Regions from separate parts of the Mesorhizobium sp. M0500 genome, predicted to be linked through region 3. Evidence: predicted binding sites of a transcription regulator. Region 3 holds the regulator's gene; each other region holds the start of a gene.

Region 1 (3,279 bases), on a different contig from region 3:
ATGCAGTTCGAAGCCGTAATGCGCATGATGGCTGCCGCAGCCGCACATCATGCGGTCGCGCATCACCTTGGCGACGATCGAGGCTGCGGCGATCGACTGCGAGCGCTGGTCGCCCTTGATCAGTGCTTTGCCCTCGCAGGGCAGGCCGGGCGGCACGTCGCGGCCGTCGGCCAGCGCCAGCTTCGGCCGGATTGACAGGCCGGCCACGGCACGGCGCATCGCCTCCAGGCTGGCCTTGAGGATGTTGCTGGCATCAATGCCTTCGGCGCTGACCGAGGCCATCGATACGGCGAGTGCGGAGCCGAGGATTTTCAGGAACAGCGCCTCACGCTGCAAATGCGTCAGCCGCTTGGAATCGTCGAGGCCGTCGGGGATGTTGGCGGGATCGAGCACCACCGCTGCCGCCACCACCGGCCCGGCGAGCGGGCCGCGGCCGGCCTCGTCCATCCCCGCCACCGGCCACAGGCCTTCGGCCATCGCCTTCGTCTCGAACGAGAAGTCGGGTTTCTCGACGATTTCGAAGAGAAGCGGAGAATCGGAACGCGGGCGAGCCATGGTGCGGCGAGGTTCGCATCGGCTCCGATTCTCCGCAAGTCCCCTCCGGGTCGGGCGGGGCACCGGACCAGGAGGGGGCTACCGTCTGCAAGCCCGGGGACAGGACAGGCCGGACGGGATCTTTCGCCTGTTGCCGGCCGTTTCAACCGGCTGGCGCGAGACGCTTTGTCACAGCAGCATCAACTGCTCGGTTGCCTTGGCGGCGGGGACGAACTGGTCAGTCCTGAGCGAGCGCCGCTCGGCGTTGAGGCCGAGCCGTTTGGCAGCGATCTCGAAGCGCCGGCCGATCTGCCAGGCATAGGGCCCAGAGCCTTTCATGCGCTTGCCCCATTCCGAATCGTAGTCCTTGCCGTCGCGCATCGAACGGATCAGCGACATGACGTGGCGATAGCGATCGGGATAATGGCGCAGCAGCCAGTCCTTGAAGATCGGCGCGACCTCCAGCGGCAGGCGCAGCAGCACATAGCCGGCTTCACGCGCGCCCGCTGCCTGCGCCGAATCGAGGATGCGCTCCATTTCCGGGTCGGTCAGTCCGGGGATGATCGGCGCGACCATCACCGAGGCCGGAATGCCGGCGTCCGAAAGCTGCCTGATCGCCTCCAGCCGCTTGGTCGGCGTCGACGCGCGTGGCTCCATGGTGCGCGCCAGCATGCGGTCGAGCGTCGTCACCGACAATGCCACCTTGGCCAGCCCGCGTTCGGCCATGCGTGACAGAATGTCGATGTCACGTGTCACTAGCGCCGACTTGGTGACGATGCCGACCGGGTGACCGCGCGCCTCCAGCACTTCGAGGATCTCGCGCATGATCCGGTATTGCTTCTCGATCGGCTGATAAGGATCGGTGTTGGTGCCGATGGCGATGGTGCGCGGCTGGTAATTATCCCTGGACAATTCCTTGTCGAGCAGCCGCGCCGCATCCGGCTTGGCAAACAGCTTCGATTCGAAATCCAGCCCCGGCGACAGACCCATGAAGCTGTGCGTCGGCCGCGCGAAACAATAGACGCAGCCATGTTCGCAGCCGCGATAGGGATTGATCGAGCGGTCGAAGGAGATATCGGGCGATTCGTTGCGGGTGATGATGGTGCGCGGCTTCTCGACCTGTACCTCGGTCTTGAAGGGCGGCAGCTCCTCCAGCGAATTCCAGCCGTCGTCGAACACGTGCCGGCTGACCGGCTCGAAACGGCCGGACGGATTGATGCCCGCCGACCTGCCGCGATTGCGGTCGGGACGGACGCGCATGCCGCTCTGCTCGATCATCGCATTCGCCATCTCGGCCCTGCCAGCGCCGAAGGCTGCAATATCGGCACGCACGATCTGTTCCATTTTGGCCCTTTCCCAGGGACTGTCCGCCCGCTGTCGAATCGCTCTGCTCATGAATGTATTCCTATCGCTTTGATGAGAACAAAGCAAGAACTTATTCGCGGCGCGCCGCAAAAACTGGCGCTGCCCACCGCTTTCCGCTATTCGGCTAGACATGCTCAGCGTCCTGATCGAAACCCTGAATGACGAGGAGGGCCTTGCCCGCACGCTCGCCTCGCTGATCAGCGGCGCGGTCGAAGGCGTGGTGCGCGACGTTCTCGTCTGCGATACCGGCTCGACCGATCAGACGCACCGCGTCGCCGAACATGCCGGCTGCCACTATGTCAGCGGCGGCATCGCCGCCGGCATCAGGCAGGCCAAGGGCGACTGGCTGCTTTTGCTGGAACCGGGAGCGCGGCTGGGAGAGGGCTGGATCGACGAGGTCGTCGCCCATACGGCGAGGCAAACCATGGCGGCGCGATTTTCGCGGGCACGCGGCAGCCGCGCGCCGTTCCTGTCACGGGTCTTTGCCGGAAATCGCGCTCTCGCCGAAGGCTTGGTGATCAGCAAGCGTCAGGCCGCCGCGCTGTCGAAGAATGCCCGCAGCGCCGAAGCGATCGCCCGCGGCCTGGCGACCAGGAGGCTCCACGCCGAGATCTGGGTCGCGCCGCGGAAGTGACGGCTTACCGTGCCGGTTCAGGGAACCCCGCCCAAACAAATTTTCTGGCGGGTCGTCGTTTATTGTGCATTGCACAAAATCTGGCTGGGGGTTACCATTCCCGGCGATATGGGCGAATAGGGTTTTGGGGTGTGCCGGAGCGGCGACGACTAACGTCGATGCTGTTCCCTCGATATTGTGAGGACCCCGATGACCCTTTCAAGCCCTGACAAGTCCGGCGCTGCAAGCCTCGAGGCGATCGCACGCAACGGCGGTACGCTGCGCCGCATCGCCGCCCGCATCCCGACCTATCTTTCCGACCTTCGCGAGAATCCGGCATGGCTGCCGATGTTCATGCTGGCCCGCACCATGCCGGCGCGGCGGCTGCACTGGCGCGGTGCAAAGCCCGTTCGGCCGGCGCGCAATGTCGGTGAAACGATGTTCGCCGGCGTCGACCGCGATGCCGTCGTCGGCGCGCTGCGCACCGAGGGGCTCTATTCGGGCCTGATGCTGCCGGCCGCCATCCATGAGGAGATTGCCCGCTTCGCCGAGCGCACGCCATGCTTCGGCAATTTCGACCGCCGGCTGGAATTCCTGCCCGAAAAACACGCCGATGCCGAAAAGCATTTCGGCCGCCCGCTGCTCAGCGGTCACTATTTCGAGCGGGTCCTCGACTGCAGCGCTGCGGTCGCCGTGCAACGTGATCCGCTGCTTCTCGACGTCGCGGCACACTATCTCGGCAGTCAGGCCAAGCTGATCACCACCCG
Region 2 (3,279 bases), on a different contig from region 3:
GGCGTAGGTTTCGGGGTCGTCGAGCGGAATGTGGGCAAGATCGATCTCGATGCCGCGGCGGCGGATCAGCTTGACGGCCCTGTCCAGCACCGTCAGCGTCTTCAGGCCAAGGAAGTCGAATTTCACCAGCCCGGCCTGCTCGACATATTTCATGTTGAACTGCGTGACCGGCATGTCCGAGCGCGGATCGCGGTACATCGGCACCAGCTCCGACAGCGGCCGGTCGCCGATGACGATGCCGGCGGCGTGCGTCGAGGCGTGCCGATAAAGACCTTCCAGTTTCTGCGCCGTATCGAGCAGCGTCTGCACGATCGGCTCACGCTCCGCCTCTTCGGCAAAGCGCGGCTCGTTGGCGATGGCGTCGGCGAGCTTGACCGGATTGGCCGGGTTCGACGGCACCATCTTGCTCAGCTTGTCGACCTGCCCGTAAGGCATCTGCAGCACGCGGCCGACGTCGCGCAGCACCGCGCGCGCCTGCAGCGTGCCGAAGGTGATGATCTGGCCAACCTGGTCGCGGCCGTATTTCCGTTGGACGTAGCGGATGACTTCCTCGCGCCGGTCCTGGCAGAAGTCGATGTCGAAGTCGGGCATCGACACGCGGTCGGGATTGAGGAACCGCTCGAACAGCAACGAAAAACGCAGTGGGTCGATGTCGGTGATGGTCGTGGCATAGGCGACCAGCGAGCCGGCGCCCGAACCGCGGCCCGGGCCGACCGGAATCCCTTGTGCCTTGGCCCATTTGATGAAGTCGGCAACGATCAGGAAATAGCCCGGATATTTCATCTTCTCGATGACGCCGAGCTCGAAATCCAGCCTTTCGCGATATTGCTCGACGGTATAGCCGGGCGTCGGCCCGTGCGCCGCCAGCCGCGCCTCTAGCCCTTCATGCGCCTGCCTGGCAAGCTCCTGCGCCTCAGCCTTCACCGCAGCATCGGCGTCGGCGACATCGCGGCCGGCAAAGCGCGGCAGAATCGGATTGCGGGTCTTCGGGTAATACGAGCAGCGCAGCGCGATCTCGACGGTGTTGTCGATTGCTTCCGGCAGGTCGGCGAACAGCCTCGCCATATCGGCCTGGCTTCTCAGGAAGTGGTCGGGCGAAAGGCGGCGGCGATTGTCGGCCGCAACCACGGAACCTTCGGCGATGGCGATCAGGGCGTCATGCGCCTCATAGTCTTCACGAGAGAAGAAAAACGCCTCGTTGGTGGCAACCAGCGGCAGATCGTGGCGGTAGGCGAGATCGACCGACGACTGCTCGATGGCGCGGTCGTAGCCGGAGACCCGCTCAAGCTCGACATAGAGCCGGTCGCCGAACAGGCTCTTGAGCGCCGAGAGCCGGGTCTCGGCGAGTTCGCGGCGATCCTGTTTCAAGGCAGTGCCGATCGGACCGCGCGGCCCGCCCGTAAGGCAGATCAATCCGTCGGTGTGGCCCTGCAGCATCTCGCTCGTCAGATGCACCGCTTCGCCGGGCGGTGTCTCGAGGTAGACGCGGCTGACCAGCCTGACCAGATTGCCGTAGCCGGCCTCGGTTGCGGCGATCAGGACGACCGGCCGCATCTCCGGTCCTTGCCGCCTGCGGTCGCGCTGGCTGTCGCTCGCCTCGCCGGAAAAGGCGAGGTCGATCTGGCAGCCGATGATCGGCTGGATGCCATCCTTTACCGCCTTCTGGGCGAATTCCAGCGCGCCGAACAGATTGTTGGTGTCGGTGACGGCGATTGCCGGGCATTCGTCCTGCACCGCATGGCCGACGATCTTGCCGAGCTGCAAGGCACCTTCGAGCAGCGAATAGGCCGAATGCACGCGCAGATGAATGAACCGACGCGCCGCCGCCTCCGCCCGCGACGCCTTTGCATAGGCCTCGCGCAGCAAGGGATCGCGTGGAAGTCTTTCATCCGCCATGGTTTTTTCGCGCCGCCTCACAAGGACTCAGTCGATGAAGATGTATTGTCCGGCACCGGGTAACACGAGTCCAGCGGTAGTGATTGGAGCTTTGGAAGTTTAGAGCAACCGCCGAAGCTGCCAATCTCCCCCCTCGTGGGGGAGATGTCCGGCAGGACAGAGAGGGCGCTGTCCCGCCAACCTCAGGTCGGAAACACAAAACCCGCCACAGCGGGCGGGTCATTGGAGCCAATTAGCACCATAGCCAAATTAGTAGCATAGCTGCCGGCACAAAGCAAGAACAAAATACGCTGTGACGGCAAAAAAGTGCGAATTCCTCACGGCCTCGCCTTGTCCCTCCTCAAGCGAGCATGCTCAACCAATTGCAAAGTCGCGTTCCTTCGCGCCCCCCTCTGTCCTGCCGGACATCTCCCCCTCTAGTGGGGAGATTGGCCATCATCTCGGCTTTCGCCAATTTCCATTGCAGGAGCGAGCGTGGCGCCGAGGCTGCCAATCTCCCCCCTGGAGGGGGAGATGTCCGGCAGGACAGAGGGGGGCGCTGTCCCGCCAACTTCTGACGGGCGTCGAGGGCGGATTTCAGTACTCACGCAAATTCCATGATCACCGCGTCGACGGCAAGGCTGTCGCCGGGCTTGGCGTTGAGCTTCGAGACGATGAGATCGCGCTCGGCGCGCAGCACGTTTTCCATCTTCATCGCCTCGACCACGGCAAGCGTCTCGCCGGCCTTGACCTCCTGCCCCTCGGCAACGGCGATCGATACGACGAGGCCGGGCATCGGGCAAAGCAGCATCTTCGAGGTATCCGGCGCCACTTTTTCCGGCATCAGCCTTTCGAGCTCGGCGGTGCGCGGCAGCATGGCGCGGGCTGTCACCGAGATGCCTTTCCAGGCGATGCGGAACCCGTTCAGCACCGGCCTGACTTGCGCCGCGACCTTGCGGCCGCCGACCGCGCCGCGCCAGATGAGATCGCCCGGCCGCCAGTCGGAGGCCACCGTCAGCGGTTTGCCGCCGTCGATTGTGAGGTCGAGCTCGATCGGAATGGAAATCATGCCTTCGACGACGGCAACCGAAAGATAATCCCGGCCGATCTTCACCACCCAATCGCGTTTCAAGGCGCCCGAATGCGGCGCCAGCCGCCCGCCCAGCCGGTCGAGCCGGTCGCGGCGCAGCAGTTCGACCGCGGTTACGATCGCGGCCAGCACCGCGTTTTCTTCGCTGTTCGGCACAATGGGCGCGAAGCCGTCGGGATATTCCTCGGCGATGAACGCCGTCGATAGCCGCCCTTCCCGCCAGCGCGGATGCTGCATCAGCGCCGCCAGGAACGGTATGTTGTGCTCGATGCCGTCGACGACGAAACTGTCCAGCGCTTCCGACATCGCGTCGA
Region 3 (3,279 bases):
CCCTGGCAATATGGCCTTGCAACGTAGCCGTGAGCATCGCGCGGCACGTCGTCGCCAGCCTCACGATTCCAGCTCTCGCATCAATCTCAAGTGACAGCTGCTTTGATGGCGAAGCGCGCATCCTTCCACGCACCGGTGCGCAGGATATCCTCAAGCACTTTGACGGCCTGCCAGACATCGGCATAGCCGACATAGAGCGGGGTGAAGCCGAAGCGCATGGTCGATGGCGCGCGAAAATCGCCGATCACGCCACGTTCGATCAGCGCGCGCATGACCTGGTAGCCATGCTCATGCATGAATGAAATCTGGCTGCCGCGTTTTTCCCCATCGCGCGTGCTTTCGAGCGTGAGCCCGTAAGTGCCGCACTTTGCCTCGACAAGCTCGATGAACAGATCCGCCAGCGCGATGCTCTTCTTGCGCACCGCCGTCATGTCGACATCGTTCCAGATGTCGAGCGCGCCCTTCAGCGTGCGCATCGACAGGACCGGCTGGGTGCCGCACAGAAACCGGCGGATGCCGGTGCCGGCCGCATAGCCTGGCTCGAAGGCGAAGGGCCGTGCATGGCCCCACCAGCCGGTGAGCGGCTGCTGGATGTCGGAAAGATGCCGCTCAGCCGCATAGATGAAGGCAGGCGCGCCCGGGCCGCCATTCAGATATTTGTAGGTGCAGCCAACGGCAAAATCGGCGTTTGCCTTGTCGAGCTCGACTGGCATCGCGCCGGCGGTGTGGCAGAGATCCCAGACGATCATCGCCCCGGCTTCCTGAGCCCTGCGCGTCAGCGTCGGCATGTCGCGCAGTTCGCCCGACTTGTAGTTGACGTGGTTGACCAGCACCACGGCGGTGCGTTCGTCGATCAGCTCTTCGATGGTCGGCGCGTCGACCCCCGAGAGGCGCAGCAGCGTATCTTTTCGCGTCGAAACCACACCCTCGGCCATGTAGAGGTCCGTCGGAAAACTATCGCCCTCGGCGACGATGACCTGCCGCTCCGGTCGCATGGCCATGGCGGCGTGCAGCAGCTTGTAGATGTTGACTGATGTCGTGTCGCAGACCACCGTCTGGCCGGCCGCGGCACCGATCAGGCGCCCGAGCTGGTCGCCAAGTTCAAGCGGCATGTTGAACCAGCCGGCCGTGTTCCATGCGCGGATGAGATCATGCGACCATTCTTCGGGTCGCGGCCTTGTGCAGTTCATCGAAAGCGGCACGTGAAGCAGCTCCTAGCGAATTGCCGTCAAGATAGATCACTCCTTGCGGCAACACAAAGCGGTCGCGCATCGCGCGCAGCGGATCCGCGGCATCCATCGCTTTTATGGCCACGAGATCGGGAATTCCTGTCATGATTTGTCTGCTCCCCCAAGATCCAACGCAACGCAGGACACGCATCGACTGTTCTTCCATTACCTGGTTATGCGCAGCAAGGCTCCACCGGCGAGAAGCAGCCTGACCAGGCGGTGGAAACTTAACCGCGAGGTTGGCGTTTTGAGTTCGTTTCGTTCACGGTGCATTGACCAAACCGCACAGTCGATAGGGGTTCACTTCCGTGCCCTTTGCCGACCGACGGCCGATGCCAGTGCCGCCTTCTAGGAGGCCAGAAGGGCGCAAACGAAAGCAGAATCAAGGCGATGAGGCTCGCGGCGGTGAAAATGCGGTACGCCGGTAGGGGACGTCGTTTGTTTCCCGAGCCTTAACGCATTCATTAAACTTTAAACAGTTGCGGAACACAACTGGAACAGATAGTGTTTGTTCTGGGTTTGTTTTTCTGATTCTGTTGGGGGTCGCTATGCTGACACGCAAACAACACGAACTGCTTATGTTCATCCACGAAAGGTTGAAGGAAAGCGGTATCCCGCCTTCATTCGACGAGATGAAGGAAGCGCTCGACCTGGCTTCCAAATCCGGAATCCACCGGCTGATTACGGCGCTGGAGGAGCGCGGCTTCATTCGCCGTTTGCCCAATCGGGCCCGTGCGCTGGAGGTGCTGCGCCTGCCTGACTCGATCGCCCCCGGCCTCAATGCGGCACGCAAGTTCTCGCCGAGTGTCATCCAGGGCAGTCTTGGGCAAGGCGGTTCTCGGCAAGGCAAGCCGTCATCGTCGCGCGTGCCCGCAGCCGGAAATGACGACGATGTCGTCGCCGCCGTTTCGATCCCGGTGATGGGCCGCATCGCCGCTGGTGTGCCGATCGATGCCATCCAGCACCAGACGCATTCGATTTCGGTTCCGCCGGATATGATCATGGGCGGCGAGCACTATGCGCTCGAGGTCAAAGGCGATTCGATGATCGAGGCCGGCATTTTCGACGGCGACACGGTGATCATCCGCAATGCCGATACGGCGAGCCCCGGTGAGATCGTGGTGGCACTGGTCGACGAGGAGGAAGCGACGCTGAAGCGGTTCCGCCGCAAGGGCGCCTCGATCGCCCTGGAAGCCGCCAATCCGGCCTACGAGACGCGCATCTTCGGACCAGACAGGGTCAAGGTGCAGGGCAAGCTCGTCGGACTGATCCGCCGCTACTGAGCTCCGCCCTTGGCGCCGGCTTTGGGGTTGTCGGCCCTGCGGTATGGCGGCAGGCCCCGTGCCGCGCGTGAAAATTTCCGCTGCACGTGCCAGGGCCGGTATGATTTTTCGACGGCAAAGCGGATCTCGGCGCGCGTTGCCGCTTGTGGATCGAAATAGACGGCGGCACTTCCCGCGCGCGCCAGTTGCCGTTTGGTGACGACGAGGACCAGCCGGTCGTAGTAGCAGGGGTTATGGGCGGTGGCGTCGTCGATGACGATCAAGCTGGCAAAGGCGCAGGCTGGCCGCGCAATATCGCGGTCCTTGGCTTGCGCGATGATCGCGCCGGATGGATGCCTGGCAAGGCAGAGGCCGTCCGTGCAAATGAACGGCATGCCCGGCGGTAGGTCGGCCGGATCGGCAATGTCGAATTGCGGGTCGTTCTTTCCAGGTGTTTCCGGCGCGACGATAGCCTCTGATGTGAGCGCGCGTTTCCAGTTGTCGATGGTGAACTCATTCGGGCGTGCCCGGTTGACCGCGAGTTCACCGCTGCCGATCGGCAGCGCGACCAGCCGTGCGTCCTCCGAGACCAATACGTCGGGTATGCGTGTCTGCGTTGTCGTCAGCAAGCCGGCGAGCGCAAAAGGAAGTGCCGCCAGCCGCAACCAGGTCGTCGCCATGCTGGCAATGACGAGGGCGATCGTCACCAGAAGGACGGATCTCAGCGAAATCAGCCCGACCGCATCGATCGGCGAGCGCTCCGAGATCCACCCGGACAGGGCGATCAT

Evidence for each region. The regulator LexA, encoded in region 3, represses DNA repair genes until DNA is damaged. The targets are predictions, from matches to a motif close to TGTTCNNNNTGTGTTCNG.
Region 1: the regulator LexA is predicted to act here: its motif matches at 1,953-1,970, upstream of NKI70_RS01930 (PA0069 family radical SAM protein).
Region 2: the regulator LexA is predicted to act here: its motif matches at 2,162-2,179, upstream of dnaE (DNA polymerase III subunit alpha).

The regions. Positions count from the first base shown of each region.
Region 1 is NZ_JAMYRB010000001.1:388,453-391,731, forward strand. Features, by position in the region: gene rnhB (ribonuclease HII) at 1-555, opposite strand, end outside; gene NKI70_RS01930 (PA0069 family radical SAM protein) at 724-1,878, opposite strand; gene NKI70_RS01935 (glycosyltransferase) at 2,030-2,533, shown strand; gene NKI70_RS01940 (phytanoyl-CoA dioxygenase family protein) at 2,723-3,279, shown strand, end outside.
Region 2 is NZ_JAMYRB010000011.1:1,590-4,868, reverse strand. Features, by position in the region: gene dnaE (DNA polymerase III subunit alpha) at 1-1,896, opposite strand, end outside; gene NKI70_RS19905 (acetyl-CoA carboxylase biotin carboxylase subunit) at 2,480-3,279, opposite strand, start outside.
Region 3 is NZ_JAMYRB010000009.1:16,411-19,689, reverse strand. Features, by position in the region: partial or broken gene kynU (kynureninase) at 87-1,335, opposite strand; gene lexA (transcriptional repressor LexA) at 1,778-2,512, shown strand; gene NKI70_RS17935 (ComEC/Rec2 family competence protein) at 2,506-3,279, opposite strand, start outside.